DNA from 2 places in the Lichenibacterium dinghuense genome. Region 2 is predicted to be linked to the other one. Evidence: riboswitches for the same ligand, from Rfam matches in the RefSeq annotation. Region 2 holds a riboswitch; the other holds the start of a gene.
The links. A riboswitch is a leader RNA that binds a small molecule or an ion and turns the genes downstream of it on or off. The one in region 2 is predicted to bind cobalamin.
Positions count from the first base shown of each region.

Region 1: another riboswitch for cobalamin. It lies ahead of L7N97_RS17875 (ABC transporter ATP-binding protein); the one in region 2 lies ahead of L7N97_RS22495 (DUF1636 domain-containing protein).

Region 1 is NZ_JAJLMN010000001.1:3,738,081-3,752,859, reverse strand. Features, by position in the region: gene rhuM (RhuM family protein) at 1-100, opposite strand, end outside; gene L7N97_RS17915 (hypothetical protein) at 194-454, opposite strand; gene L7N97_RS17910 (glycosyltransferase) at 644-2,590, opposite strand; gene L7N97_RS17905 (glutathione S-transferase family protein) at 2,671-3,288, opposite strand; gene L7N97_RS17900 (alpha/beta hydrolase) at 3,324-4,352, opposite strand; gene L7N97_RS17895 (hypothetical protein) at 4,401-7,211, opposite strand; gene L7N97_RS17890 (protein-L-isoaspartate O-methyltransferase family protein) at 7,414-8,286, opposite strand; gene L7N97_RS17885 (cytochrome P450) at 8,459-9,847, shown strand; gene L7N97_RS17880 (DUF4142 domain-containing protein) at 9,855-10,274, opposite strand; cobalamin riboswitch at 10,474-10,679, shown strand; gene L7N97_RS17875 (ABC transporter ATP-binding protein) at 10,803-11,588, shown strand; gene L7N97_RS17870 (ABC transporter substrate-binding protein) at 11,615-12,589, shown strand; gene L7N97_RS17865 (FecCD family ABC transporter permease) at 12,734-13,768, shown strand; gene asnB (asparagine synthase (glutamine-hydrolyzing)) at 13,849-14,779, shown strand, end outside.
Region 2 is NZ_JAJLMN010000001.1:4,687,547-4,702,325, reverse strand. Features, by position in the region: gene cbiE (precorrin-6y C5,15-methyltransferase (decarboxylating) subunit CbiE) at 131-1,345, opposite strand; gene L7N97_RS22530 (cobalt-precorrin-6A reductase) at 1,344-2,093, shown strand; gene cobJ (precorrin-3B C(17)-methyltransferase) at 2,240-3,001, opposite strand; gene L7N97_RS22520 (precorrin-2 C(20)-methyltransferase) at 2,998-3,726, opposite strand; gene L7N97_RS22515 (precorrin-8X methylmutase) at 3,723-4,349, opposite strand; gene cobG (precorrin-3B synthase) at 4,346-5,779, opposite strand; gene cobN (cobaltochelatase subunit CobN) at 5,776-9,207, opposite strand; gene cobW (cobalamin biosynthesis protein CobW) at 9,229-10,263, opposite strand; gene L7N97_RS22495 (DUF1636 domain-containing protein) at 10,260-10,655, opposite strand; cobalamin riboswitch at 10,822-11,002, opposite strand; gene L7N97_RS22490 (hypothetical protein) at 11,144-11,344, opposite strand; gene L7N97_RS22485 (transporter substrate-binding domain-containing protein) at 11,766-12,584, shown strand; gene L7N97_RS22480 (ABC transporter permease) at 12,653-13,330, shown strand; gene L7N97_RS22475 (ABC transporter permease) at 13,330-14,025, shown strand; gene L7N97_RS22470 (hypothetical protein) at 14,154-14,609, shown strand; gene L7N97_RS22465 (ribonuclease T2 family protein) at 14,606-14,779, shown strand, end outside.

The sequences.
Region 1 (14,779 bases), 950 kb from region 2:
CGAGCTGATCGGCCGCCGGGGCGGGCTCGGGGCCGCGCCGCGGGCGCGGGGCGGCGCGCCTCGGCTCGGGATCGTCGGGGGCGGAGCGCTGGTTGGGCATGGTCCCGCCTTCGCCGCGGATGGCAACGCCCTTCTAACGCGCGGAAGGCCCGCGGTTCCTCACCGCGGGCCCCGATACGACCGGACGTCGACTTCAGAAGTCGGGACGATAGTGCGTGCCGCCGCAGGTCTCGCGCTCGAGGCAGGTGTGCAGCTCGTTGTAGCCGCAGGTGAAGTGGCCGAAGGCGTTCGGCGGCACGGCGGTCGGCCCGGCCTCGACGGCGGTCCGGCCGGCCTCGACCTGCGCGCCGGCCGGCACGAGGAAGCTGGTCTCGGCGAAGGCCGGCGAAACGGCGAGGCCCACCGCGAGGGCCAGGGCCGCGAGGACGGCCGGGCGGAAGTCTGTCTTGATCATGGATCGTTCTTTCGGCGTTGCGGCGGCGCCGCGCCCGCGAGCCTCCGGGACGGATCTCGTCGGGCTGTTCGGTTCGTCTTCGGCGCCGTCGAGCCTTTCCAACGGGACGCACCTGCCGAAGTTCGGCCGCGCGGTCCGCGCGACAGCCATGCGGGGCGCGGCCTCGCGCCCGGCCGCCGCGGTGCAGCGTCAGTGCGGGGCTTGCGCGCGGGCGCGCGCCAGGCCGTGCTCGGTCTTGTTCCAGCGCTGCGGATCCCACCACAGCTCGACGGCGGCGCGCCAGGACGCGGCCGACACGAGCAGCAGGTAGAAGGGCAGCGTCGACAGCCAGCCCGCCAGGCCGAAGCGCCCCATGCGCCACGCCCCGAGCGCGGCGGGCCACAGCGCCGCGGCGCCGCCGCCGGCCAGCAGGGCCGCGCTCGCGGCCACGAACAGCCACCACAGCGGGGTGTCGGCGCGGAACAGGATGCCGCACCATCCCTCGACCGCCACGAGGGCGAGCAGCGGCGGACCGGCGAGGCAGCTCAGCACGGTGGCGACGAGCGACACGGCGACCGACAGGCCGGAGCGCGGGCCGAGGTCGCGGAACAGCCGGCGCGGGTCGCGGCCGTGGACCAGCAGCGTCACCATCCAGCCCTTCAGCCAGCGGCTGCGCTGCGGCAGCCACCGATCGAGCGACAGGGGCGCCTCCTCGAACGTGTCGGAGTCGAGGGAGCCGACGCGGAAGCCGAAGCGGGCGAGCCGGTAGCCGAGGTCGATGTCCTCGGTCACGTTCCAGGCGTCCCAGCCGCCGACGCGGCGCAGGGCCGCGGCGCGGAAGTGGTTGGAGGTGCCGCCGAGCGGGACGGGGAGGCCGAGCGCCGCCAGCCCCGGCTTCACGGCGTGGAACAGCGCCGCGTAGTCGAGGGCGAAGAGCCGCGTGAACCAGGTCTCGTCGGCGTGGTCGACCGTCAGCCGGGCCTGCAGGCAGGCGAGGTCGTCCGGGGCGGAGGCGAAGCGGGCCGCGGCGGCGCGGAGCTGGCCCGGATGCGGCCGGTCCTCGGCGTCGTAGACGACGACGAGCGCGCCGCGGGCCGATTCCAGCGCGGCGTTGAGGGCGCGCGGCTTGGTGCGGGGGTGGCCGCCCGGCAGCACGATGACGTCGTAGCGGGGCGGCAGGCCGAGCCGCGCCACCGCCGCCGCCGTGGCGCGGTCGCCCTCCTCCAGCATCACCTTCACGTCGAGCTTGGCCGCCGGATAGTCGATCGCGTCGAGGGCGCGCACGAGGGAGGGCAGCACGCGGGCCTCGCCGAACAGCGGCACGATCAGCGTGTAGACGGGAAGGTCGCGGTCCGGCAGCGGCGGCACCGGCGGGTCCCGTTCGGCCCCCCGGCCGGCCGCCACGACGACGAGACGCTGCGCCACCGCGGCGGCGAAGACGGAGAACAGCGCCGCGAACAGCAGGAGACCGGTCAGGGCCGGCGCCGCGGCGAGGCCGGCGCACAGCGCGGCGGCGATGGCCAGAGCCGCCCCCTTCTGCGGCCGCGTGACGCCGCCGCGCGCCGACAGCGCCGCGTCCCACCCGGCGAGGCCGGAGGCGATGCGTTCCCGGAAATCCTCCCCGCCGTGGCGGCGCAGCAGGGCCTCGAAGCGGCGGCGGGTGGTGATGGCGAAGCCGTAGGTGCCGACGTCCTCGAAGCGGTGCTCGTCGAGCAGGAGGCGGAGGGCGGCCCCGCGCGGCGCGAAGACGTGTGCGGGTTCGCCGGGTCGGGGCGCCAACGGCGCCCAGCCCACCTCGGCCGCCGCCACGGCGTCGAGGTGCTCGCGGGCCAGCGTCGGGGGATGGTGGAGGTGGGGGGCGCCGAGGTGCCGCGCGAGCAGGCGAGCGTAGCGCTCGTCCGGAAAGCCGAGGCCGAACAGCGCGTCCTCGCCCGCGACGCCGATCTCGGCCGCGATCCGCGCGGCCCGGCGCAGGATCGGCGGCGCAACGCCCTGCGCCACGAGGAAGGCCAGCTCGGGCGGCAGGTCGTCGAGCGGCCCCGGATCCGGCGAGGGACGGTGCGGGCCGCCGTGGACCCGGCCCGGACGGAGCCGTCGCGCCCCGGCGAGGGGGCGGCTGAACGAGGGATCGACGTCGGGTCGGTCGTCGAGCAGCATGGGACGGAGGCACCGGTCGTGTTAAGATATGTTAACCTTTCTATTTCGGGTCGCACCAGCGAAAATGTCGGGGTTTCGGTTCAGGCCGGCGTCGTCGCCTTGCGGAAGGCCGGCCGCGCTTCGAGGCGCCGCACCCAGGCCTCGATCGCCGGGAAGGGCATGAGGTCGAGGGGGCGGATCTCGCGGCGGAAGGTCGTGAACGGGTAGGCCATCATGACGTCGGCCGCGGTGAAGTCCGGCCCCGCGAGGTAGGGCGAGGCCCGCAGCGCCTCGTCCACGGTGGCGAGGTGCTGCCGCGTCCCCTCCCGCAGCCGCGCCATGCCGGGATGCCCGTCGGCGTCGGGCAGCATGCGGTCGACCGACCATTCGCGCAGGAGCTGGAGCATCAGGCTGCCCTCGGCGTAGTGCAGCCAGTAGAGGTAGCGGGCGAAGTTCGGCGCCGCGGGCGCGACCTCCAGCCGTCCATCGCCGTGGCGCGCCAGCACGTATTGGACGATGGCGCCCGACTCGGCCAGCACGGTGTCGCCGTCGCGGATCACGGGGGCGCGGCCGAGCGGGTGGACGTTCCTCATCTCCTCCGGCCCGTAGAGGTCCGGGCGACGCAGGAAGGTTTCGAGCCGGTAGGGCAGGCCCAGCTCCTCGAAGAGCCAGACGATGCGCTCGGAACGCGAGCGGTCGAGGTGGTAGAGGGTGATCATCGGGCGAAGCTAGGCGGGAGGCTCCGCGCCGGCAATCACTCGCTCGCCACCAGCCCCGGCGCCGGGCTGCGCGGGAAGCCGCGCAGCCGCGCCAGCACGGCCGCCAGCGGGTCGCCACCGAGCGCGCCCGTGACGAAGTCGCCGTGGGGCACGGCGTCGCCCGCGTCGACGAACACCACCGCACCCGGCCCGATCGCTTCGGGGAGGCTGTCGTCGCCGATCGGCACGCCCGCGGCGGCGAGGCGGCGCTTCAGCGCCTCGTTGCCAATGCGCGAGGATTTCCCGTAGAGGCTGACGAAGAACCCCGGCCCGCGGTGCAGGGCGAAGTTCGCGAAGGTGTCCTCCTCGCCGTAGAGCGCGTCGAGCAGCACGACGCCGCGGACGCGCCGGCCGGCGCCGCCGTAGCGCAGCGCCGCGGCGGCCGGCAGGTACCCGCCCGAATAGCCGACGAGGATCACGGGCGCCTCGTCGAACACGAAGGCGGCCTCCGGCGTGCCGTTGAGCTCGGCGAGATGCCGCCCCGCCTCGCGGAGGAACTGCGCGAAGACGCCCGGCTGCCAGAAGCGGCCGGCGCTGGAATCCTTGGCGTCCACGGCGAACTGCGGCGCGACCAGGACGGCGTTGATGCCGGAGTCGTCGAGCTGGCGCACCACGCCCTGGCGGTCCCGCACGTCGCGGTCGAGCCGCGCCTCGTTGCCGTGGAGGAACACGACCAGCGCCGCCGGCCGGCGCGGGTCGAAGCCCCTCGGGATCGACAGCAGAACGCGCTTGTCCGCGTAGGTCTGGTCCTCCCACAGCACGCCGTTGCGTGAGGAGGAGTGGCCGAGCCGGCCGCCGTCGTTCACGTCCATGAAGGGCTTGTCGCGGCCCGGCGCGGTGCCGTGGAACGGGAAGGGCGTGGTGTCGAAGGCGACGAGCGCGGTGGCGCCCGGCGACCGCCCGAGCCCGACGGTGCGGCGCGACAGGCTGCCGGCCAGCGAGGGCGGGCTCGGCGTGCAGGCGCCGGCCAGCACGGGCAGGCCCGCGGCGAGGAGCAGGATCGATCGGCGGGACAGGGTCGGCACGGGGTCCGCTTCATCCGGAAGGCGGGATCGGACCTCGACCATCGGCCGCTATGGTGTCTGCATCGTTAACGGCAGCCCGGCCGCCCCGCGCCGCCTGCGGCTCGTCGCGGGCAGCAGCACGGCGAAGAAGGCCGGGATGGCGACCAGGTAGGCGACGCCGCCGACCGTCAGCACGGTCGACAGGCCGAAGGCGGTGGCGATGAGCGGCACCGCGGCGGCGCCCACGACCGAGAAGCTGCCGTTGATGCCCCAGGCCCACAGGAACATGTGCTCCTTGCCGAGCCGCGCCAGCCACGTCATGGCGGTCGGCATGGGGAAGCCCATGAGGAAGGCGGGCGGCGCGACCGTGAGGAAGCAGATCAGCAGCCGCAGGGCGTAGGGCAGCGTCCCGATCAGCACCAACGCGCGGTCGAGGAAGAAGCCGTAGCCGATCAGGATCGCGCCGATGGCGCATAGGATGATCGGCAGCACGTTCCGGGCCCGGTCGAGCGTGCGCTCGGCCGTGAGCGAGCCGAGCCCCGAGAAGACCAGCATGGAGGTGATGAGGATCGAGGCCGACACGGTCGCGTTGTTGAGCGCCAGCGTGTAGTCGGCGATGAGCCCGACCTCGACCACGATGTAGCCGAGGCCCAGGCAGGCGAAGTACAGGATCGTCCGCCCCTTGCCGGGCGCGGCCGAGAAGGCGACGCGCCAGCCGAAGACGACGGGCAGCACCACCAGCGAAGCCGCCGCGACCGTCGCGATCCCGAGCGTCGCCCAGAGCAGCAGGTAGCCCCACTCGTCCTGGACGATCTCCAGCCGGTCGAGCAGGTTCGGCAGGTCGCGCGGCTTCACGTAGGCGGCGAAGTAGGGCCGATCGTTGGTGAGGGCGCGGGTGTCGAAGACGTAGCGTTGCGCGACCTCGGGCCAGCCGCCGTAGACGAGGGCATGGAAGGCGAGGCGCCCCATCAGGGTCGAGGGCAGCACCTTCGGGGCCGGGCCGGGCGCGCCGTCGTCGCCGTCGTCCTCCGAGGCGCCGGCCGCGGGCGCGGAGCCGTCCGCCGGCGCGGCCTTGCCGGCGGCGGGCGAGGGCGCATCCGAGAAGATGGCGTTGCGGTAGTCGCTGAGGAGTTTGTCGGTCGCGGAGGCGTCGAACGGGATGCCGGGGTAGTAGATGTCGTCGAACGACATCGCGTGGGTGTGGTCGCGGAGCGTCGCGACCTCGGCCGGCGTGAAGCCGCCCTTCTTGTAGAGCACCGTCGCGGTCGACAGGTAGGACGACACGGCGAAGAGGCTGTTCGCGATGGCCTGCGGCTGGTCGCGGGTCGCCGCGTCCGGGTCGACGGCGCGGGCTGCCTCGGCGATCGTCGCGTAGAGCTTGAGGACCGATTTGGGCGGCTCCTCCTTGTTCCACAGCGTGACGGACAGGATCCCGCCGGGCTTGAGCGCCCGCATGTAGGTTTCCATCGCCTGGCGCGTGTAGCCGTATTTCTCGACGATGGCGAAGCCGCCCGGCGCCGACAGGCCGGCGGAATCGGCGAGGGACAGGTCGACGACGTCGTAGGACTCCGGATGCGCCGCGAGGAAGAGGCGGCCGTCGTAGTCGACCACGTGCACGCGCGGGTCGTTCAGCACGTCGCCGGTGAAGCCCTTCAGCGTCGGGTCGGTGCGGAAGGCGCGGAGGATGGCGGGGTTCGACTCCGCGACCGTGACGCTCTTCGAGCCGTCGCGCAGCGCCACGTCGGTCGAGATGCCGCCGCCGAACTGGATCACGAACGTGTCCGGGTCGTGGGCGATCAGGTAGGGGTAGACCATGGGGAGGAAGCGGAAATAGGCCGTCTCCTCCGGCTTGAGGTTCCGGATGATGCCGCTCGGGCCCTCGCCGTCGATGTAGAGGCCGAGGTAGGCGTTCTCGGGCACCTGAGGCAGGTTGAAGGCCGCGTTGTCGCTGAGGCCCGGCGCGAAATGCAGGTAGGACGAGCCGTAGACCGCGATGTCGCCGAAGGGCGAGTAGTCGCGGTAGACGAGGTGGCTGTCCGGGAACTTCCGGGCGTAGGACACGCCCTTGTAGTCCGACACCGCCAGGGTATTGAGGCCGAACTGGGCCGGCACGACGAAGTGGGCCGCGACCGCCAGCGCGCCGACGGCGAGCAGCGCCGCGTCGGCCCGGAGCGCCGTGGCGGCCGGCGAGGCCGCCGAGAACCAGCACAGGCCCCCGGCCAGCGCGAGCAGGATCGGCGTGACGACGAGGTTCTCGGGCGGCAGGAGGAACAGCGTGCCGAGGAACAGGAGGCCGCCGAGCCCCGCGCCCACGAGGTCGGCGAAGTAGACGCGCGCGAAGAAGCGGTCCGCCTTCAGGAACACCGTGCCGAGGAACAGCGCCCCCGCGATGAAGGGCACGAGGTAGAGGCCGAAGTTCGCGGCGAGGCGCCACTTCTGGTTCGGGTCCGACAGCAGGAAGATGGCGTTGAACGGCACCTGCTGGGCGAGGAGGTTCGCGGCCACCAGCAGCGGCGCGAAGAGCACCAGCGAGGTGCCGGCGACGGCGCGCCAGTGCCGGGCGAAGAAGCCCTTGCCGATGCACATGACCGCCGACACGAGGCCGAAGGCCAGCATGGCGAGGCTCACCACCAGCGAGCCGAAATGCGCCCAGGAGCCGACGGAGAAGATCCGCATGATGCAGATCTGCAGCGCGATGACGGCGCCCGCGACGAGACCGACGCCGAGGTAGAGCGGCAGGCTCGGCATCAGCCCCTGCGCGGGCTCCGCGGCCGCGAGCGGTTCGGGCCGGGACGGGCCGGCGGGGCGGGACGGGTCCCAGCCCTCCCAGCCGATCGGCGCGCGGGTGCGGGCGGCGGTCGCCGGGGCTTGCGCGGTCATCGGGAAATCGCTCGTCCTCTTCCGCTCCTCCCCGCGCAGGCGGGGATCCAGCGCGCAAATGTCGGCCGAAGGCCGTCAGTCCTCCCGACCCGCGCCGCCTCCGGGATGCGGTGGCACCGAGGCCGGCCCGCGGCCGTCGTCTCGCGCCGGATCCCCGCCGGCGCAGCGGGGCTGCGCGTCGCGGGGACGGGCGGAGGGGAGGTCACTTGTTGTGGTTGCCCTGGATCGTGTCGCCTTCGAGCTTGGTGAAGGGGACGAAGGGCACGACCTTGTTGAAGATGTCGGAGCGCGCCACCGTGATGGTGCCGTCGGCCGCCACCGTCTTCTCGACCTTGAGCACGCGCTGGGCGCCGGGCGGCCCCACCGGGATCACCATGATGCCGCCGGGCGTGAGCTGCTGGAGCAGCGGCGGCGGGATGTGGTCGATGCCGCAGGTGACGACGATCTTGTCGAAGGGGCCGTTCTCGGCCCAGCCGTAATAGCCGTCCGCGTTCTTGGACGAGATGGCCTTGAACTCGTTGTAGCCGTGGCCGATCAGCTCGTCGTAGGTGGCGCGGGTGCGCTCGGCCAGCGGCTTGATGATCTCGATCGACCACACCTTGTCGGTGAGGTGGCTGAGGTAGGCCGACTGGTACCCCGAGCCCGTGCCGATCTCGAGCACCTTCTCGCCGGGTTTCACGTCGAGCGACGAGGTCATGCGCGCCACCGCGTGGGGGCCCGAGATGGTCACGCCGTAGCCGATGTCCAGGAAGGCGTGGTCGTAGGCGCGCGACAGGTTGGCGGGGCGCACGAAGTCCTCGCGCGGCGTCAGCAGGAAGGCGCGGCCGTCCTTGGCGTCCCAGATGTCGTGGTTGCGCAGCAGGGCCTCGTAGCGGTCCCACTTCTCGTTGAGGAACTTCGGGTCCTCGGCGCGGTTCGCCACCATCCACTTCACGAAGTCGTCGCGGTTCGTGACGGGCGGCGTCATCGACGCGTCGTAGGGCTTCGGCGTGTCGGCCAGCGCGAGCCCGGGCCGCCACAGCAGCGCGGAAGCCGCGAGGCTCCCGGCCCCGATCAGGAATGTGCGACGATCCAAGACTCGTCTCCTAGAGGCGGTGACAGGCTCCGAGCGACGTCGGCCCGGGGCTCAGCACCGCAGTTGAATTTCACGCTACGGTCGGCGGCCATCCTTGGCAAGCCGCGGTGAACCGGGTTTGAACGTCGCGCGGACGGTGTGGTGAATGCGCCGCGCCGACGCGCGAAGCGCCGTGACGGGGGACGATATGCCGGACGGCCTGACCACTACCGCCCCCGCCGCCGAGCCGACCGCCCTCGTCGAGAGCCGCATGACGACGCTCGGCGTGCTGGCCCGGCTGGTGCGCGATCCGCTCACCTCCGTCCCGCCCGAAGCCTATGCGGCGCCGCTCGTGCGGGCCCGCTTCGCCGGCGGGCAGAGGCTCTACCTCGTCGACCCGCCCCTGATCCAGGACGCGCTGGTGCGCCACGCCGACGACCTCGCCAAGACGTCCGACGTCGGACGGGTGCTCGGCCCCGCGCTCGGCCAGGGCCTGCTCACCGCCGAGGGCGCGCATTGGCGATGGCAGCGGCGGGGCGCGGCCCCCGCCTTCGCGCCCGGCCGGCTCGGCGCCTTTCTGCCCGCCATGATCGCCGCCGCCGAAGCTATGACCCGGCGCTGGGCGAGCCTCGGCGACGGCGCCGAGGTGGACGTCGGCCACGAGACCTCGGTGACGACCCTCGACATCATCGTCGCCACGATGCTGCCCGGCGGCGGTGACCTCGACGTCGCCCGCATCGTCCGCAGCGTGTCCGACTACCTCGCCCCGGCCGGGTGGATGTTCGCATGCGCCATGCTGGGACTGCCGGGCTGGATGCCGCACCCCGGCCGGCGCCGGGCGATGGCTGCGGCGCGCTCCTTCCAGGGCGCCATGCGGCGCGAGGTGGCGCGGCGCAGGGCAGAGCCGGGTGCGGCCGACGACCTCGTGGCGGCGCTGCTCGGCGCCGCCGACCCCGAAACCGGCCGCGCCATGACGGACGACGAGCTGGCCGACAACATCGCCACCTTCGTCATGGCCGGGCACGAGACCACCGCGGTCGCACTCGCCTGGTCGCTGCACCTCCTATCGCGGCACCCCGAGCACGAGGCGCGGCTCGTGGCCGAGGTCGAGGCCGTCACCGGGGGCGGCCCGGTCCGACCCGAGCACGTCGAGCGCCTCGCCTTCGCGCGCGCCGTCTTCGAGGAGGCGTGCCGCCTCTACCCGCCGGCGCCCATCATCGGCCGAGGGGTGCGGCGCGGCTTCCGGCTCGGGCCGGCGCGGGCCGAGGAGGGCTCCGTGCTGATCGTGCCCATCCACGCGCTGCACCGCAACCGCCTGCTGTGGGACCAGCCGGAGCGCTTCGACCCCGAGCGCTTCATGCCGGAGCGGACCAGAACGCGCCACCGCTACAGCTTCATGCCCTTCGGGGCCGGGCCGCGCGTGTGCATCGGCGCGGGCTTCGCGACGCTGGAGGCCGTCGCGGTGCTGGCGGTGGTGCTGCGCGCCTTCAGGCTGGAATCTGCCGGCGCCGAACCCCACGCGACCATGCACGTGACGCTGCGTCCCGACCGGCCGATCCGCATGCGGGTGAGGCGGCGGTGAGGGCGCGTCAGCGGTTCGAGAGCGCCTGGACCGCCGTGAACTCGGCTTCGGCGGCCGGGATCATCCGGATCGCGAGCGCCTTCAGCCGGGGGTCGTCCCCGAGCAGCATGTCGTCGCCGTAGAGCGTCAGGGCGTTGGAGTGGATCTCCGCCTGATCGGCCAGGTAGGCGCGGTCGAAGGCCGCGCCGGACAGGTCCCGCAACGAGGCGAGCCGCGCGGCCCGGCCGGGATCGAGCGCCGTGGGCACCGCCACGCCGGAGCCGCGGGCCGCGCGCCGGAGCGCCACGCGCGACTCCGCCACCGCCATCAGGTCGCCCGCCGAGGCCCGTGTCACGAAGTCGACCTCGTCGGCCCTGTCGGCCGCCGCGGCCCCTGCCGCGAGGACGAGCGGGGCCAGGGCCGCGACAGCGATGAGCGTCCTGACCAAGCCCGCCTCCCCGATCTCCCACAGGCCGAACGCCCGACCTCGCGGCTTCGTGCCACGAAACCGGAAGCGGCCGGACGGGCGCCCTTGACGGGGCCGCCGCGAAGGTCCAGACCAGGATAATGTTATGTTATAACGTATTGCACTCGACTCCTGCAGCGCGCTCCCGCCGCCTCCCCTCTTGCTGTCCCGCCGCCGCCGGGCCAGGATGCAGCATCGAGGTGCCGTCCGCGCGGGTCGCGCGGCGGAGAATTGGGAAGCCGGTGCGACGCCGGCGCTGCCCCCGCAACGGTGTGGACGTCAAGGTGCGACATCCGCCACTGGGCCGACAGGCCCGGGAAGGCGTCGCGCCCCGGCCCTGTCGGCCAACGTCCGAGCCCGGAAACCAGCCTCGATGCGACGGAAGGACCGCGGCGGGCGGTCGGGACCCGCTGTGCGCCGCCCGCCCTGCGCGGGCCTCCGGCGCCTCGCGCCCCGCTGCCCCGCCCCGCTCCCTTCGCCGCCGGCGGCGCGGTCTCGGAGGGTGGACCCATGGACGATGAGGGTGAGCGCGGGCTCGCCGTCGAGGGCGCGGGCTTCGCGCTCGGCGGGCGGAGCCTGGTCGACGGGGTGACGCTGCGGCTCGGCCGCGGAGAGCGCCTCGCCGTCGTGGGGCCGAACGGCGCCGGCAAGACCACGCTGGCCCGGCTGATGGCCGGCCTCGCCGCCCCGACGCGCGGCCGCGTGACGCTCCACGGGCGATCCCTCCACGCGGCACCGGCGCGCTGGCGCGCGCTGCGCGTCGCCGCCGTGGCGCAGAACGACGCGCCGGACCCGCGCCTGAGCCTCGCCGAATCCGTGGCGCTCGGCCGCGTGCCGCACCGCGGGCGCGTGCCGGCCGCCGAGCACGCCCGCGCGGTCGGGGCCGCGCTGGAGCGCGTCGGGCTCGGGCACCTCGCGGGCCGCCGGCTCGACGCGCTGTCGGGCGGCGAGCGCCAGCGCGGCGCCATCGCGCGGGCCCTCGCGCAGGAGCCCGAGCTGCTGGTCCTCGACGAGCCCACCAACCACCTCGACCCCCGCGCCCGCGCGGACATGCTCGACCTCGCGCGCGGCCTCGGCGTCGCGGTCGTGGCGGTGCTGCACGACCTCGCCCTCGTGGCGCCCTTCGCCGACCGCGTCGCCGTGCTGGACCGCGGCCGCGTGGTCGCCCTGGCGCCCCCCGCCGAGGCGCTCGCGCCCGCGGTGGTCCGCGCGGTCTTCGCCATGGACAGCTTCACCGCCACGCCCCCCGGCTCCAGCCGCGGCGTCATGGTCTTCCACGCGCCGCAGCCGGCGTGACCCCTTTCCCTCGACGAGACCCTTCCATGCGCCTTTCCTTCGCGGCCGCCGCCCTCGCCGGCGCGGCAGCCCTGCTCCCCGCCGCCCCCGCCCTCGCCTACCCGGTCACGGTCGAGAACTGCGGCCGCACGCTCACCTTCGACGCGGCGCCCAAGCGCGCCGTGGTGCACGACATCGACATGAGCGAGATGGCCTTCGCGCTGCACCTCCAGCCCGACATGGCGGGCGTCACCGGCATCACGGGCTGGTACAAGGTGTCGCCCGCCTTCAAGGCCGCGCAGGGCGCGATCCCCGAGCTCGCGCCGAAATACCCGACGCTGGAGACGCTGGTCGCGGCCGACGCCGACTTCTTCTTCGCCGGCTGGTACTACGGCATGAAGCCCGGCGGCGACGTCACGCCGGACACGCTGGCCGCCAAGGGCATCAAGACCTACGTGCTGACCGAGAGCTGCGCGCAGGTCGATCGCGCGCGCCCCCGCGCCGACATGGACCTGCTCTACAAGGACGAGCTCGCGCTCGGCACGATCTTCGGGAAGGACGCGGAGGCGAAAGCCGTGGTGGACGGCTGGCGGGCGCGCGTCGCCGCGGTGGCGCAGGCCGTGAAGGGGAAGCCCGCGCCGAGCGTCTTCGTCTACGATTCCGGCGAGGACCAGCCCTTCACGGCCGGGTCCTTCGCCATGCCGACGGCGCTGATCGAGGCGGCGGGCGGCACCAACGTGCTCGGGGACCGGCCCATGAGCTGGGGCAAGACCTCGTGGGAGGACGTGGCGGCGCGCGACCCGCAGTTCCTGGTGCTGCTCGACTACCAGGACGGCGCCGGCTACCGGAAGCTGCTCGACTTCCTGGAGCACCACCCCGCCATGAAGGAGACGGCGGCGGTGAAGAACCACCGCTTCCTGCCGCTGCGCTACGAGCAGCTCACCCCCGGCCCCGCCAACATCGACGCGATCGAGGCCCTGGCGCGTGCCCTGCACCCGGACGCGTTCCCGGCGAAGCCGTGATCCTTTCCCGCTCGTCCCCGCGAAGGCGGGGATCCAGCGCCAGGAGTCCGGCCGACGGCCGACCTTTGACTGCGACGGCGCGGGACGCGGAGGGCAGGATGGTGTGGACGGCCTTCCGCCGACATCTCTACGCTGGATCCCCGCATGCGCGGGGATGAGCGGAGAGCCCGCCGCCCCGCCCTCGTCTGCGCCGCCGGCCTCGCGCTCGTCCTCGCGCTCGCGCTGCTCGGCATCGCCGAGGGCGCGACGCCGCTGCCCTTCGGCTCCGTGCTGCGCGTGCTGCTGGCCCCGCTCGCGCCTGGGCTCGACGCCGGCGTCGGGGCGCCGCTCCACCGCATCGTGCTCGATCTGCGCCTGCCGCGCGTGATCCTCGCCGCCTGCACCGGCTCCGGCCTCGCCGTGGTGGGCGCGCTGCTGCAGACCACGACCCGCAACGACCTCGCCGATCCCTTCCTGTTCGGCCTGTCGTCCGGCGCCGCCGCCGGGGCGGTCTCGGTCATCACCCTGTTCGGCTACCGGCTCGGCCCCTGGACGCTGCCCGCCGCCGCCTTCGCGGGGGCGCTGCTGTCCGCGGCGATCGTGTTCGGCCTCGTGTCGACGCAGAACGGGCGCGGCGGCGAGCGGCTGGTGTTGGCCGGGCTCGCCACCTCGTTCCTGTTCGGCGCCGTCACGCTGTTCCTGGTCTTCGCCGGCGACCAGCGCGCGACCACCTCGGTGCTCTTCTGGTCGGTGGGCGGCCTCGGCCTCGCGGCCTGGGACAACCTGCCCGTCGGCCTCGCCGGCGCGGGCGTCGCCATCGCCACGGGCCTCGGCCTGCGCGCGCAGCTCGACGCGCTGCTGGCCGGCGAGGACACGGCCGCCTCGCTCGGCGTCGACGTGCGCCGGCTGCGCGGCGCGGTGTTCCTGCTCTGCGCCCTGTCGACCGCCGCGCTCGTGGCGCTCGCCGGGGTGATCGGCTTCGTCGGGCTGATGGTGCCCCACGTCGCGCGGGCCCTGGTCGGCGTTCGGCACGGGCCTCTCGTCGCGACGAGCGCGCTGATGGGCGCCGCGCTGCTGCTCGGCGGCGACCTCGTGAGCCGCACCGTGCTGGCCCCGCAGGAGCTGCCGGTCGGCATCGTCACGGCGGCGGCGGGCGGGCTGTTCGTGCTGGCGCTGGTGGTGCGGCGGCCGGGGGCGTGAGGCCGAGGGCCTGGGATGCCCGGTTTGCGCCGGCCCCGCCCCTCCGCTACCCGTGGCGCCGGTTCGGCGCGGGAGAGGCCATGTGCGGCATATCGGGCATGATGATGCGGGACGGCGCCCCCGTGCCGGCGGCGCGCCTCGCCGCCATGGGCCGGGCGCTGGCGCACCGCGGCCCGGACGGACACCGTGAGTACCTCCAAGGCGCCGTCGGCCTCCGCCACGAGCGCCTCGCCATCATCGACCTCGCGGCCTCCGACCAGCCGCTGTTCGACGGGAGCGGCCGGGCGCTGGTGGCCAACGGCGAGATCTACAACTACGTCGAGCTGCGCCGCGCGCTGACGGGCGTCGACTGGCGCACGGCGGGCGACTGCGAGCCGCTGCTCGCGCTCTACGACCGCCGTGGCCTCGACTTCCTGGAGGACGTGCGCGGCATGTTCGCCCTCGCGCTGCACGACCCGGCGCGGGGCCGCGTGGTGCTGGCGCGCGACCCGTTCGGCATCAAGCCGCTCTACTACGCCGAGGAGCCGGACGGGATCGCCTTCGCGTCCGAGCCGCAGGCCATCGTGGCGGCGCGGCGCGAGAGCGCCGGCCCCAACGCGGTGCCGATCCGCGCCGAGGCGGTCCACGAGCTCCTGCAGCTCCAGTTCACCACCGGGCGCGACACGGTCTTCGCCGGCATCCGCCGCGTGATGCCGGGCGAGATCCTGGTGGTCGAGGGCGGCCGCATCGTCGAGCGCCGCCATGGCCCGCCCGTGCTGCCCGAGGCGGTGCGCCGCGCGCGCGAGCCGGCCGCCCTCGGCGCGGTCGACCGCGTGGTGATGGACACGGTGGCGATGCACGAGCGCGCGGACGTGCCCTACGGCTTGTTCCTGTCGAGCGGCATCGACTCCTCGGCGGTGCTGACCGCCATGGCGCGGCTCGACGCCGAGCCGGTGCGCTCCTACACGGCGGCCTTCCCAGAGACCGGCGTGCACGACGAGCGCGAGACGGCCGCCGCCATGGCGCGGGCCG
Region 2 (14,779 bases):
GCGCTCTCCGCCAGGATCGGTCCATCATCGAGCGCAGCGCCATGCCCCCTCATCCGCCCTGACTTCGTCAGGGCACCTTCTCCCGCGAGGGGAGAAGGGGCGAACTTGTCGGCCTCGCGAATGTCCCCGCTCACGGCTTCACCCAGGACCAGATCGTCACCGGCATGGCCGGGCGCCAGCCGTGGAAGCCGCCGACCGGATCGGCCTGCGCCGTGCCGAGCGTCGTCAGCGCGCCGCCGACGCTCCGGAATCGCTCGATCAACGCCGCCTGCGTCTCGATCGTCACGGCGTTGACGACGAGCCGCCCGCCCGGCCCGAGCGCCGCCGCGCAGGCGTCGAGCACGCCCGCGCCCGTAGCTCCTCCGCCGACGAAGACCGCGTCGGGCGCTGGCAGGCCGGCCAGGGCCGCCGGCGCCGCGCCCTCCGCCACGGCCAGGCCCGGCACGCCCAGCGCCGCGGCGTTGCGCCGGATGCGGACCGCGCGCTCGGGATGCCGCTCGACCGCGACGGCGCGGTTCGCCGGATGGGCCAGCATCCACTCCACCGCCACCGAGCCCGAGCCCGCGCCGACGTCCCAGAGCAGTTCGCCCCGCCGCGGCGCGAGGCGCGCCAGGGTGGCGGCGCGCACGTCGGCCTTGGTGATCTGGCCGTCGTGCTCGAACAGCGCGTCGGGCCGGCCCGGCAGGAGCGACAGCGCGTCCCCCTGCCCCGCGACCTCGATCGCCAGCGTGTTCAGCGCGTCGATGTCGGCGATGTCGAAGCCGTCCGCCCGCGCGGCGCGGATGCGCTCGCGCGGGCCGCCCATCGCTTCCAGCACGATGATCCGCGAGGCGCCGATGCCGCGGCGGCCGAGCAGCGCCGCGACGGCCCCCGGCGTCGCGGCGTCGGCCGACAGCGCCAGCACGCGGGCTCCCGGCTGCAGCGCCGGCACGAGCGTCTCGATCGGCCGGCCGCAGAGCGACAGGGCCGCGCAGTCCTGGAAGGCCCAGCCGAGCCGCGCCGTCGCCAGCGCGAAGGCGGAGGGCTGCGGGAAGCAGCGCATCTCGTCCTCCGCCACGAGCCGCGCCAGCGTGGCGCCGACGCCGTAGTGATAGGGGTCGCCGCTCGCCAGCACGGCCACGGGCGTGCCGCGGCGCGCGAGGATGGCCGGGTAGGTGTCCTCCATCGGCGACGACCAGGGCAGCGTCTCGGCCGCGAGCGGGGCCGCGAGGGCGAGGTGGCGGCGCCCGCCGACGACGAGCGCGGCTTGCGCCAGCGCGCTGAGCGCGGCAGGGGATAGGCTCGCCCGCCCGTCCTCGCCGATGCCGACCAGCGTCAGCCAGGGCTCAGACACCCGCCCCCCCATGCGTCTCCTGATCCTCGGCGGCACCACCGAAGCCTCGGCGCTGGCCCGCGCGCTCGCCGGGCGGGACGGCGTCGCGCCCGTTCTGTCGCTGGCCGGGCGCACGCGGAACCCCGCCCTGCCCCCGATCCCGCACCGCATCGGCGGCTTCGGCGGCGCCGAGGGCCTCGCCGACCATCTGAGGCGGGAACGCGTCGACGCGGTGGTGGACGCCACGCATCCCTTCGCGGCCCGCATCTCGGCCCACGCCGTTCTGGCCTCCGCGGCCGCGGGCGTGCCGCTCCTCGCCTTCACGCGTCCGTCCTGGCGCCCGCGGCCCGGCGACCGCTGGACGGCGGTGGCCGACCTCGACGCGGCCGCGGCGGCGCTGGGCCCGGCGCGGACGAGCGCGCTGCTCACGGTGGGCCGGCTCGGCCTCGCGCACTTCCGCGCGGCGCCGCAGCACCGCTACGTGATCCGCACCATCGACCCGCCCGACCCGGCCGAGCTGCCGCCCGACCACGCGCTGGTGTTCGACCGCGGGCCCTTCGCGCTCGACGGCGAGATCGCGCTGATGCGCCGCGAGGGCGTCGAGGCCGTGGTGACGAAGAACAGCGGCGGCGCGGCCGCAGCCGCCAAGCTCGACGCGGCGCGGGCGCTGGGCCTGCGCGTGATCGCGGTCGACCGGCCGCGGATCGCGGGCGAGCGGGACGAGGCGGAGACGCTCGACGCGGTGCTCCACTGGATCGCTGTACATCGGAGTGGAGGCTGAGCCTCTCCTGCCTTCCCTCATGCTGAGCCGGGGCCGAAGGCCCCGTGTCGAAGCACGCGGCACCTCGCCACTCCTGCGCGGAAGGCGCCTGCGTGCTTCGACACGGCCGCGCCGCGGCCGGCTCAGCATAAGGATGGAGGAGGCCATCATAGTCCCTTGCCGTAGGTCCGGGGCGACAGCATCCAGCGCCGCCCGCCCTGCCCCTCGACCCAGCGCGTCTCGCTCGACCCGACGAGCACCAGCGTGGCCATGTCGACGAGCGCGGGATCGGCTTCGGCGAGGGTCGTGAGGTGGAGGCGCTCGTCCGGCCGGCCGACCGCGCGGGCGAAGGCCACCGGCGTCGCGCCCGCCTTCAGCCCCCGCAGGTGCGCGAAGGCGTCGCCGATCTGCGTCGGCCGGGCCTTGGAGGCGGGGTTGTAGAGCGCCAGCACGAAGTCGCCCTCCGCCGCGGCGGTGAGGCGGCGCAGCACGACGCTCCAGGGCTTCAGGTTGTCGGACAGCGACACGGCGCAGAAGTCGTGGCCGAGCGGGGCGCCGAGCCGGGCCGCCGCCGCCATCATGGCGCTGAGGCCGGGCACGACGCGCAGCGGCACGGCGCGGAAGGCCGGCTCGGCGTCGAGCGCCTCGACCACGGCCGCCGCCATGGCGAAGACGCCGGGATCGCCGCCCGACACGACCGCGACGCGCCGCCCCTCCAGCGCCAGCGCGAAGGCGTGGCGGGCGCGGGTCGCCTCGACGCGGTTGTCGGTGGCGTGGCGGGCGAGGCCCGGCCGCTCCGGCACCCGCGCCACGTAGGGAACGTAGCCGACGAGGTCGGTCGCGCTGGCGAGGGCGACCTCGGCCTCGGGCAGCAGCCAGTCGGCCGGGCCCGGCCCGAGGCCCACGACCGCGAGGGAACCGCCGCTCACGGCCGTCGCCCCCGCCCGGGCACCAGCACGATCGAGAAATACGGCGCCGCGTCGTCGCGCTTGTCGACCAGCGGCATCACGACCTCGGCCGCCATGGTGCCGCGCTCGACGTAGACGGCGCGCTCCAGCAGCCCCGCCTCGGCCAGCGCCGCGCGCACCTTGGGCAGGTTGCGGCCGAGCTTCATCACGACCGCGGCGTCGGCGCTCGCGAGGCGCGCCGCGAGCGGCCCCGGAGGCAGCGTGCCCGGCACGACCGTGAGCACGTCGTCGCCCCAGGTCATGGGCTCGCCGGCCGCCGTCCAGCAGCCCGACATGCCGGTGACGCCCGGCACGATGCGGCAGGGATGGCGCCCGCGCAGCCGCACGTAGAGGTGCATGAACGAGCCGTAGAACAGCGGATCGCCCTCGCACAGCAGCGCCACGTCGCGCCCGGCCGCGAGATGCGCGGCCAGCAGCTCCGCCGCCTCGGCGTAGAAGCCGGACAGGGCCGCGACGTAGTCCGGGTGATCGAAGGGGATCTCCACCGTCACGGGGTAGTGCAGCGGCAGCTCCTCGACGCCGGCCGGCAGCCAGCCGTCCGCGATGGCGCGCGCGTTGCCGCGGCGCCCGCGCTTGGCGAAGTAGCTGACGACCGGCGCAGCCTCCAGGGCCCGCACGGCCTTGACGGTGACGAGCTCCGGGTCGCCGGGGCCGAGGCCGACGCCGGTGAGGGTGCCGCCGCTCATTCCTCGTCGCTCGCCAGCGCGTTGACGGCCGCGGCCGTCATGGCGCTGCCGCCCTTGCGGCCGCGCACGACGAGCGCCGGCACGCGGCCGAAGTCGAGCAGCGCCTCCTTGGACTCCATCGCGCCGACGAAGCCGACCGGCATGCCGATCACCGCGGCCGGCATCGGCGCGCCGCGCGCGATCATCTCCAGGAGGTGGAACAGCGCCGTCGGGGCGTTGCCGATGGCGACGACCGCGCCGGCGAGCCGGTCGCGCCACAGCTCCACGGCCGCGGCCGTGCGGGTGGTGCCGAGCTCGGCCGCCATCGCGGGCACGCGCGGGTCGTTCAGCGTGCAGACCACGTCGTTGCCGGCCGGCAGGCGGCGGCGCGTGACGCCGTCTGCCACCATGCGGACGTCGCAGAGCACGGGCGCGCCGGCACGCAGCGCCGCCTTCGCGGCCGCCACGGCGCCGGGGGTGAAGCGGATGTCGGCCGCGGCCTCGACCATCCCGCAGGCGTGGACGATCCGCACCGCGACGGGCTCCTCGACCGGGTCGAAGGCGCGGAGGTCCGCCTCGCCGCGGACGATGGCGAAGCTCTTGGCGTAGATGGCGGCGCCGTCGCGGATGTAGTCGTAGGTCACGGGCGGCGATCCAGGCGGAGGATGGTCTTCAGCAGGCGATGCGCCTCGGCGAGGTCAAGCCCCGTCGCGGCGGGGGCGTCGGCGGCGGTGCCGTCGGCCACGAGCGCGTAGCGGCCCTCCGCGGCGACGAGCGTCAGGGGCGCAGGGCCGGGATGGGCGCAGCCCTTGGCGCAGCCGGACACGTGCAGCGCGACCCCGGCTCCGGGGCCGAGCAGCGGCGCGAGGGCGGCCGCATCGGCGAGGATTGGCGTCGAGCCGCGGCGGCAGCCCGGCGCGCCCGCACAGGCGGCGACGCGCAGGCGCGGGTCGGCGGGGTCGACGATGAGCCCGGCCGCGGCGCAGTCGGCGGCGAGGCGGGCGCGGGCATCCGGCGCGAGGCCGGGCACGAGGAGCGCGCGCCAGGGCGTCAGCCGCAGCTCGCCCGCGCCGACGCGGGCGGCGCCGCGGGCGAGCGCGTCGAGCTGCGCGGCGTCGAGCCGGCCGAAGGGCGCGGCGACGCCGAGGGCGACGTCGCAGTCGAAGACCGCATGCGACGCCGGCCGCCTCCCCTCTCCCCCGTGGGGAGGGGTACGAGGATACCCATCTCGGCGAGCCGAGATGGGGCCCTGGGGTGAGGGTGCGAGGGGAGTGCCGTGGAGAGGGCGGTCCCGCGTTCCACCTTCAGGAACCGTCGCTTCACCCTCACCCCCGGCCCCTCTCGACAAGGGAGAGGGGAGAGGCTCCCCACGGTCGGAGATCGCCTCCGATGTCGCACGCCGGAGGACCTCGCCGGCCCCCACCGCCGCCACGAGGTCGCGCATGCGGTGCAGCCCGGCATCCGCCGCCGCGGCCTCGACGAAGGCCCGCGCCAGCCGCAGCGCCATCTCCGGGAGTTCATCCGCTCCGCAGCCGGCCGCCGCAATCCCGTCGCCGTCGAGCCGCACCGCGAAGCGGCCGCCCGGCAGCGCGTCGAAGCGCACGTCTGCCGGCACGTCGTCGAGCCGCATCGCGCCCCCGTCCGCCACGGCGAAGCCGAACTTCGAGGGCAGCGCGTCGAGCCCGGCCGCACCGGCGAGCGCCGCCTCCAGCGCCGCCACGGCCGGGCGCACGTCGAAGGCGGCCGCGGGGTCGAGCCCCATCAGCGGGCTGGCGACCACGTTGCGGCGCGTTTCCGCGCCCGCGTCGGCGTCGAGCAGGCCCATGGCGTCGAGCTCGACCGTCAGGGCCGGCAGGCTCGCCTCGGTGACGCCGCGGATCTGGAGGTTGGCGCGCGCGGTGAGTTCGAGCTGCCCGCTGCCGTGCCGCCGGGCCGCCGCGGCGATTCCGCTCGCGCGATCGGCTCGGAGCGCCATGCCGCGCGGCTTCACGCGCAGGATCAGCCCGTCGCGGCTCATCATCGGGCGGAGGGCGCCGGGGCACCAGCCGACGCGGAGGGCGGCGGCGGCCGTCACGCCGCGGCCCTCAGCTCGGCCAGCAGGGCGGCGGTGGAGTTGCGGCGCGCGTGCCAGTAGCCGCGCTCCTGCGCCTCGGCGAACCGCTCCGCGACGGCACGCGCCGCGGCGGGGTTGGCCTCGACCATGAAGCCCCGCACGGCGTCGTCGCCGAGGGTCGCGTCGAACAGGAGGTCGAAGTGGCGGCTCGGCGCGGCGTCGGACGTCGCGGCGAAGCAGAACAGCGCGTCCACGGTCTCGGCGATCTCGGCGGCGCCGCGGTGGCCGTGGCGCATCTGGCCGGCGATCCAGCGCGGGTTGGTGGCTCGCGCCCGCACGGCGCGCGCCACCTCCTCGGACAGGGTCCGCACCTTGAAGGTGCCGGGCACCGTGGCGTCGGCGTGGTAGAGCGCCGGGCGCGCGCCGAGCGACGCCGCGGCGGCCGCGAAGCCGCCCTCGTGCTCGGCGAAGGTGTCGGAGGACAGCACATCGACCTCGGGCAGGTCGGCGACGTGGAGGTAGCTGTCGGCGCCGGCCACGCGCTCGCGGAACCCCGGCGACGGCCGCGCCGCGGCGTCGGCGCCCGCGTAGGCGTGGGACGTGCCGGCGATGTAGCGCTCCCCGAGTTCGCCGCGGGACGCGTAGGCGCCGGCCGAGACGGCGCGCGCGAGGCCGAGCCCGTAGGCGTCCGGCGCGCCGCCGAAGACGCGGTCGAGCCCCCCGCCGGCGCGGCGCGCGGCGGCGAGGGGATTCCAGTCGCCGTCCTCGTCGAGCGCCGCGACCGCGCGGGCCGCGGCGTCGAAGAGCGCGATCTGCTCGGGGAATGTGTCGCGGAACAGGCCGGAGATGCGCAGCGTGACGTCGACGCGCGGCCGCTCCAGCCGCGCCGCGGGCAGCACCTCGAAGCCGTCGACGCGGGTCGAGCCCGCGTGCCAGCGCGGCCGCACGCCCATCAGCGCGAGCGCCTGCGCGAGGTCGTCGCCGCCGGTCCGCATCGTGGCGCTGCCCCACAGGTCCATGACGAGGCGGCGCGGCCAGTCGCCGTGGTCCTGCGCGTAGCGGGTGGCGAACTCGGCCGCCGCGCGGGTGCCGATCTCCCAGGCGGTGCGGGTCGGCACGGCGCGGGGGTCGACGGCGAACAGGTTGCGCCCCGTCGGCAGCACGTCGGCCCGGCCCGCGGCGGGCGAGCCGGACGGGCCGGGCGGAACGAAGCGCCCGTCGAGCGCGGCGAGGAGGCCCGCGGTCTCGGCCGCCGAGCAGGCGTCGAAGGCCCCGCCCCGGCCGGAAGCCGCGGCGCCGAAGACATGGAGGCCGTCGCCGATGCGGGCTTCCTTGACGTCGCAGAGCCACGCGTCGAGCCGCGCCAGCGCGTCCTCGGGCGCGGCGCCCTCCGGCACGCCGCAGTCGGCGAGCAGGTCGGCATCGCGGGCGCGGTCCAGGATGGCCTGCCCGAGCAGCCGGGCGCGGCGGGCGTCGAGGCCCTGCGCCTCCGCGTATTCGTCGAACAACGCTTCGAGCTCGGCCGTCGCGCCATGCGTGCCCGCGGCGACGAGCGGCGGGGTGAGGTGCCCGACCGTGACGGCGCCGACGCGTCGCTTGGCCTGCGCGGCCTCGCCGGGGTCGGACACGATGAAGGGGTAGATCAGCGGCACGGGGCCGAGCACGGCCTCGGGCGCGCAGGCGGAAGACAGCGCCACGGCCTTGCCGGGCAGCCATTCGAGCGTGCCGTGAGTGCCGAGGTGGACCAGCGCGTGGATCCGCTCGGCCTCGCGGAGCCAGAGGTAGAAGGCGACGTAGCCGTGGCGGGGCGGCAGCGCGGCGTCGTGATAGTCGGCGCGACGGTCGGCGGCCGTGCCGCGGTCGGGCTGCACGGCGCAGACCATGGCGCCGAGGCGGGCGTGGCGGAACGCGAAGGCGCCCTCCCGCGCGTCGGGATCGTCGGCGGGGTCGCCCCAGCGCGACAGGACGGCGTCGCGGAACCCCGCGGGCAGCTGGGCGAAGGCGCGCGCGTAGGCGTCGAGGCCCAGCACCGGCAGGGGCTCGCCCGCCGTGAGGCGGGCCATCAGGGCGGCGCTGTCGGCGACGGGCTCGACAGCGTAGCCCGCATGGGCGAGCGAGGCCGCGATGCCGGCGAGGCTCGCCGGCGCGTCGAGCCCCACCGCGTAGCCGCCGCGGCCCGCCTTGCCGGGATAATCCGAGAGGACGAGCGCGAGGCGCCGCCCGGCGCGGGGCGCGCGGCGCAGGCGCGCCCAGGCGAGCGCGAGGTCGGCCGCGTGGGCGACGCGCTCGGGGTCGGGCCGGTGCAGCACGGGCGAGAACTCGCGCGCGGCGTCGATCGGGCCGGGCTCTTTGAAGGAGATCGCGCCCGCGAGCAGACGGCCGTCGACCTCGGGCAGGACGACGTTCATGGCGAGGTCGGCCGCGCGCAGGCCCCTGTCGCTCGCCGCCCAGGCCTCGCGGCCGCTCGCCGCCTGCACGACCTGCAGCACGGGCGCGTCGGCCCGGTCGAGCACGGTGGCGCCTTCCCCGCGGCGGGCCGAGAAGGCGGTGGTGTTCAGCACGACGTCGGGCGGGTCGGCAGCGATCAGCGCGGCGAGCGCGTCCGCGGCCTCCGCATCCTTGAGGCTCGACGCCGCGAAGGCGGTGACGCGCGCGCCGCGGGCGTGGAGCGCGTCCGCCAGCGCCGCCACGGGCGCGACGTCGCCGGCCAGCAGGGCGGAGCGGTAGAAGGTGAGAAGGGCGTGGGGCGCGCGCCCTTCTCCCCTCGGGGGAGAAGGTGTCTCGGCGGAGCCGAGACGGATGAGGGGTTCGGGGCGATCCATCGACCCCTCATCCGTCCGCTGCGCAGACACCTTCTCCCCGCAGGGGAGAAGGGCAGCGGTGGCACTCGACGCACCCATCCGGCACAGCTCGGGCACCACCGTCCCCGCCGGCAGCGCCTCGGGTTCGCGCCACGCGGCGGGCTGCCCGATGCGCGACGCCGCGAAGCGCATGGCTTCCCTGAGGTTCGCCGGCCCGCCCTCGCGGAAGAAGAGCCACAGGCGGCGCAGGTCCGCCTCGGGCAGGGTCGACAGCGCGTCGAGCCGGGGATCGAGCTGCTCGCAACCCGGCACGGCGGCGAGGTGGAAGCCGTGCCGGCGCGCCGCGGCGCCGAGCTCCTCCAGCCCGTAGCGCCAATAGTCGAGCCCGCCGAGGGCGCGCACGATGACGAGGCGGGCGCGCGCCGCGACCTTGTCGACGTAGAGGTCGACCGAGAACGGATGCCCGAGCCCCTTCAGCGCCGCGAGCCTGAGGCTCGGCAGCCCGTCGACGCCCTCCACAGCCGCGGCGAGGCCGGCGAGATCGCCGTCCGAGAAGGACAGCACCACGACGTCCGCCGGCGTCTGGGCGAGGTCGACCGCCGCCGGGGCGGGGTCGAGCGTGCCGGCGCTGAGGGGGAGGAGGTGCATCGGGCGACGCTTATCCGGCCGTCAGGCCCCGATGTCGACCGCGATCGCGTCGCGGTCGATGCCCTTCTCGCCGATGACGACGAGCCGGCCGCGCCGCTCCTCGCCGGGCGCCCAGGGCCGGTCGAAGCCCTGCCGGAAGCGCGAGCCGACGCCCTGCACCAAGAGCCGCATCGGCTTGCCCGCGACGGCGAGGAATCCCTTGGTGCGCAGCACGCCGTGGCGCTCCGCCACGCCCGAAAGCTTCTGCGCGAAGGCGGCCGGGTCGGCGAGCTCCGCCACGTCGAGCACGAAGCTGTCGAAGTCGTCGTGGTCGTGCCCCTCCTCGGCGTCGTGGTGGGACGGACGATCGGCGATGTGGTCCTCGACGGCCGCGCCGAGGCCGAGCAGCACCGCGGCGTCGATCCGCCCTTCGCGGGTCGGGACGAGCTTCACGGCGCGGGGCACGGCGGCGCGGATCTCGGCCGACACCGCGTCGAGCCGCTCGGCGGGGACGAGGTCCGCCTTGTTGAGCACGATCAGGTCGGCGCACAGGAGCTGGTCCTCGTAGACCTCCTCCAGCGGATTGTCGTGGTCGACGGAGCCGTCGGCGGCGCGCTGGGCGGCGAGCTTCGCCGGGTCGTCGGCGAAGCGCCCTTCCGCCACGGCGGCGCCGTCCACCACCGCGACCACGCCGTCCACCGTCACGCGCGAGCGGATGGCCGGCCAGTCGAAGGCCTTGACGAGCGGCTTCGGCAGGGCGAGCCCCGAGGTCTCGACCACGATGTGGTCGGGCCGCGGCTCGCTGGCGAGCAGCGCCTCGATGGCGGGCACGAAGTCGTCGGCCACGGTGCAGCACAGGCAGCCGTTGGCGAGCTCGACGATGTTCTCCTCCGGGCAGGATTCGATGCCGCAGGAGCGCAGGATGTCGCCGTCGACGCCGACGTCGCCGAACTCGTTGATGATCAGCGCCAGGCGGCGGCCGTGCGCGCCCTCCAGCAGGTGCCGGATCATCGTCGTCTTGCCGGCCCCGAGGAAGCCGGTCACGACCGTCACGGGGACCTTGTGAAGCGCGTTCATGCTGTGTGTCCTGGCAGGGCGAAGGGCGGGACGCGGGCGACCGAGCCCTTCTTGATGGCGTCGGCGCGGAGCTTCCACGGTATCAGCCCGTCGGGCGCGTCGGCGTAGAGGCGCGCCGTCTCGACCAGCACGGGGGCGGCAGACTCGGCCGGCAGGTCGCCGTAGACGTAGGTCCACTTGTTGGGCGCCGTCAGGCTCGCCGCGCAGGGGCGGCGGCAGGCGCTCAGGCATTCGACCGGCACGATCCGCACGGCCGGGTCGCCGCCGAGCTCCGCCGCCAGCGCGTCGTGAAGGCGGCGGCCCGCGCGGACCTCGGAGGTGTCGCCCTCCGCCCGGCACGTGACGCAGACGTAGAGCGTCGTGGGGTGGACCGGATCTGTTGGAATGGACATGGAACCCCGCGCCTGCTCACCGAAAGGGCGGGATGCGGGCGTCCCGCGGGCACGAGCCCGCCGGATGGACGGCCGCGGACGCGGACCGTTCAGGCTCCGGGACACCCCGCCCGGCGCGCGCCGACATCGCTGCGCCGTCTCGGTGGACGGCGGCGCCAGCACGGCAGGTTTCCTGACTCGCGGATGCCGAGGTCCGTGGAAGACCTCATCGCCGGGACCGTCGCCTTCCCGGAGCGCTTCGCGCCCCAGTGGCCTCGTGACGATCCGGCTCTCCGCTCACAGTTGCGGGGGCAGTCCCGGCCTCCGCGCCCACCCGACGTGGGGAGAGAAGCGCGTCCCGGGTTCCCGTCCGGCGCCCGACGGGACGCCGGCCCTCTCGCGAGGGGCCGATGCTGGCCTGATGCATAGAACCGCCGCGGGTCGCGGTCAAATCGGCCGACCGGTCGATGCGGGGAGTGGCGGCGCCCGGCTCGGGCGGCGCGGCTCTGTCAGCGGTTCAGGCCGACGCTGTCGCGGCCGTAATAGTCGAGGCCGAGGGCGTAGCGGGCCAGGATGCCGACGTCTTCGAGGAAGTCGCGGAGAGCCTGCAGGGCGCCGTCCCCCGACGAGGTGCGGGTGCGCCGGGGCGAAGCCGAGCGCAGCGCCGGCTCGAAGAGCTGCGAGGCCTCGCATCGGGAAAAGAACGTCATGGTGACTTCGCCTCGACTGACAGGGGCGGAACTGAAAGCCGAGCGGCGCCGGCGCTCGCGCGCCGGGTGTCGCCCGAGCCGACGGTCCGTTGGAAAGGATGATGCCCGACGCATCGCGCCAAATTGGGGCGGACCGACCGTCGGTTCAGGGGCAATTCATACCACCGTGTTTCCGCTTGGCAACAAAAGGGTTCCACGGTGAAGTTTCGAACGTCGAGGTTGACGAAGTCTAAACGGCTTCCCCTGCGGCAGCCTCGGCGCGAGGGCGATTCGACGCGGCGGGCCCCCGTCCTCCGCGGCCCGCCCCCGGCGCGCACGGTTGACGCCCCGCCTGAACTGGGGCGTGATTGCGGCCACAGATTCGCAACACGGCCCCCGCCGCGTGGAAGCGCCGCAGGCCAATCGACCCGAGGACAGTCGCATGACGATGTCGGCCAAGACCAGCGCGACCCTGCGCAGCCTGCTGGGTGCTGCCGCCCTCGCGGCCCTGACCCTGGCGGGTCCCGCCCTGGCGCAGGACAAGGTCGTGCGGATCGGCACCGAGGCCGCCTACGCGCCCTTCGAGTACAAGGACGACAAGGGCCAGCTCAAGGGCTACGAGATCCAGCTCGGCGATGCCCTCTGCGCGGCCGCCAAGATCAAGTGCGAATGGGTCAACGCCGACTTCGACAGCCTCATCCCGGCGCTGAACGCCCACAAGATCGACGCCATCCTGTCGCAGATGTCGATCACGGACGACCGCAAGAAGGCGGTGGACTTCACCAATCAGGTGACGATCGCCCCGGCCCGCTTCGTCGCCAAGGAGGGCTCGGGCATCACCGACGACCCGTCCACGCTGAAGGGCAAGACGATCGCGGTGCAGAGCGGCACCACGCACGAGAAATACGTCACCGAGAAGCTGGCCGGCATCGCCACGCCCAAGGTGTACCAGACCCAGGACGAGGCCTTCCTCGACGTCGAGAACGGCCGCGCCGACGCCACGCTGGCCGACGCCACGATCGAATACGACTGGCTGCAGAAGACCGGCAAGGCCAAGGGCTTCGCCTACGCGGGCAAGCCGCTGACCGATCCGGCGATCTTCGGCGACGGCACCGGCATCGCGGTGCGCAAGGACGACCCGGCGCTGGCCGCGACCTTCAACAAGGCGCTCGCCGCCGTGGGCGCGGACGGCGAGTTCAAGAAGATCAACGACCAGTACTTCCCCTTCGACATCGAGGGGTCGGGCGCCACCAAGAAGTGATCGAAGGCGGGGGCGGACCGGCGGCCCCCGCTCCCTGACCCCGCTCCGCGAGGGATCGCGTTCCGTCCATGCTCGACCTTTACGGCTTCGGCGGCCAACTCCTGCAGGGCGCCGCCGTGACCCTGGAGGTCGCCGCGCTGTCGCTGGCCTTCGGCGTCGCGCTCGGCATCGCCGGCGCGGCGGCGAAGCTGTCGCCGCGGGCCTGGATCCGCGGTCCGGCGACGCTGCTGACGAACCTCGTCCGCGGCGTGCCGGAGTTCCTGATCCTGCTGATCGTCTACTTCAGCCTGCCCGACGTGCTGTCGGGGCTGCTGGGCACGGACGTGTCGATCAGTCCGCTGGCCGGCGGCGTCTTCGCGCTGTCGATCGTGTTCGGCGCCTACGCGTCGGAAACGTTCCGCGGCGGCTTCGCGGCCGTGCCGAAGGGGCAACTCGAGGCCGCGCGGGCCTTCGGCATGCCGCGCACCCGCGTCTTCGCCCGCATCCACCTGCCCCAGGCTTGGCGCTACGCGCTGCCGGGCATCTCCAACCTGTGGCAGACGCTGCTCAAGGACACGTCGCTGGTGTCGGTGCTCGGCCTCGAGGAGATCATGCGCAAGGCCGACATCGCCGCGCAGGTCACGAAGCGGCCCTTCAACTTCTACGTGGCGGCGGCGCTGATCTATCTGGTCTTCGTGCTGCTGTCCGGCCCGGCCTTCGCCTGGCTGGAGCGGCGCGCCGGCCGCGGCCTCGCGCGGGCCCCGTGATGGGCGTCCTCGACGGCCTGGCCGAGACCGCGTCCCGCCAGTTCCCGCTGTTCGTGTCCGGGCTGGAGGTCACGCTCGAACTGCTCCTCGTGTCGACGGTGGCGGGCCTCGCGCTCGCGGTGCCGCTCGCCCTCGCCCGCCTGTCGCGGAACCCCGTCCTGTCGGTGCCGTCCACCGCCTACGCGTATTTCTTCCGCGGCACGCCGCTGCTGGTGCAGATCTTCATCATCTACTACGGGCTGCCGCAGTTCGACGCGGTGCGGAGCTCGGCGCTGTGGCCGCTGCTGCGCGACCCCCTGCCCTGCGCGCTCCTCGCCTTCTCGCTCAACATGGCGGCCTACACGGGCGAGGTGGTGCGCGGCGCCATCCTGGCGGTGCCGGCGGGCGAGCGCGAGGCCGCGCTGGCGGTCGGCATGGGCCGGGCGCTGGCGCTGCGCCGGGTGATCCTGCCGCGCGCCCTGCGCATCTCCTTGCCCGCGCTGTCCAACGAGGTGGTGCTGCAGCTCAAGGCGACCTCGCTCGCCAGCACGGTCACGCTGATCGACCTCACCGGCGTCGGCCGACGCCTCGCGGCCAAGACCTACACGACGGACGGCTTCTACGTGGCGGGCGCCGTCTACATCGTCCTGACGTTCCTGATCGCGCGCGGCTTCCGGCTGCTCGAAGGGCGGCTCAACGGCTTTCAGCGGCCCTGACCCGTGTCGTGCGCGCGCCACACCGGCCGCGGAACCGCCCCCGAGCCGCGCCGCGGGGGCGCCTCCGCTTGACCGCGGCTCCTGGCCCGCGCCATCGTGGGGCCACCCCTGGCCTGAACGGACGTCCGATGACACGCGCATTCCGAGCTTCGGCTCTCGCCCTCGCCGTCCTGTCGGCGCTCGCGGGCGCCGCGTCGGGCGCGCTGGCCCGCCCCGTGGTGCCGGCCGAGAAGCGCTACTACGACTACGATGGCGACCTTCCGGTCTGCGGCGACTCGGGCGTGCTGTCGACGATCTCGTCGCGCTTCGCCCGCAAGGAATCGGAGTACTGGAAGACCAGCCTCGAGATCGTCTCCTTCGACCGCATCAGGCTGCTCGCCGCGCGGCCCTGGGGCGCCGATCACATCCCGCGCAACTTCTGCACCGCGCGGGCGCTGCTCAACGACAACTCCTACCACGACGTGTCCTACTCGGTGACCGAGGATCTCGGCATCATCGGGTCCGGCACCGGGGTCGAGTGGTGCCTGCAGGGGCTCGACCGCGACCTCGCCTACGCGCCGGCCTGCCAGCTGGCGCGGCCGTGAAGGCGCTGGCCGCGGCGGCGCTCGCGCTCGGGCTCGCCGGGTCGCCCGCGGTCGCGCAGTCCACGGGCGGGCCGGTCGCGGGCGGACCCGTGGCGCCAGGGCGCTTCGATTTCTACGTGCTGGCCCTGTCCTGGTCGCCGGGCTTCTGCGCCACGGGGGGCGACGCCAAG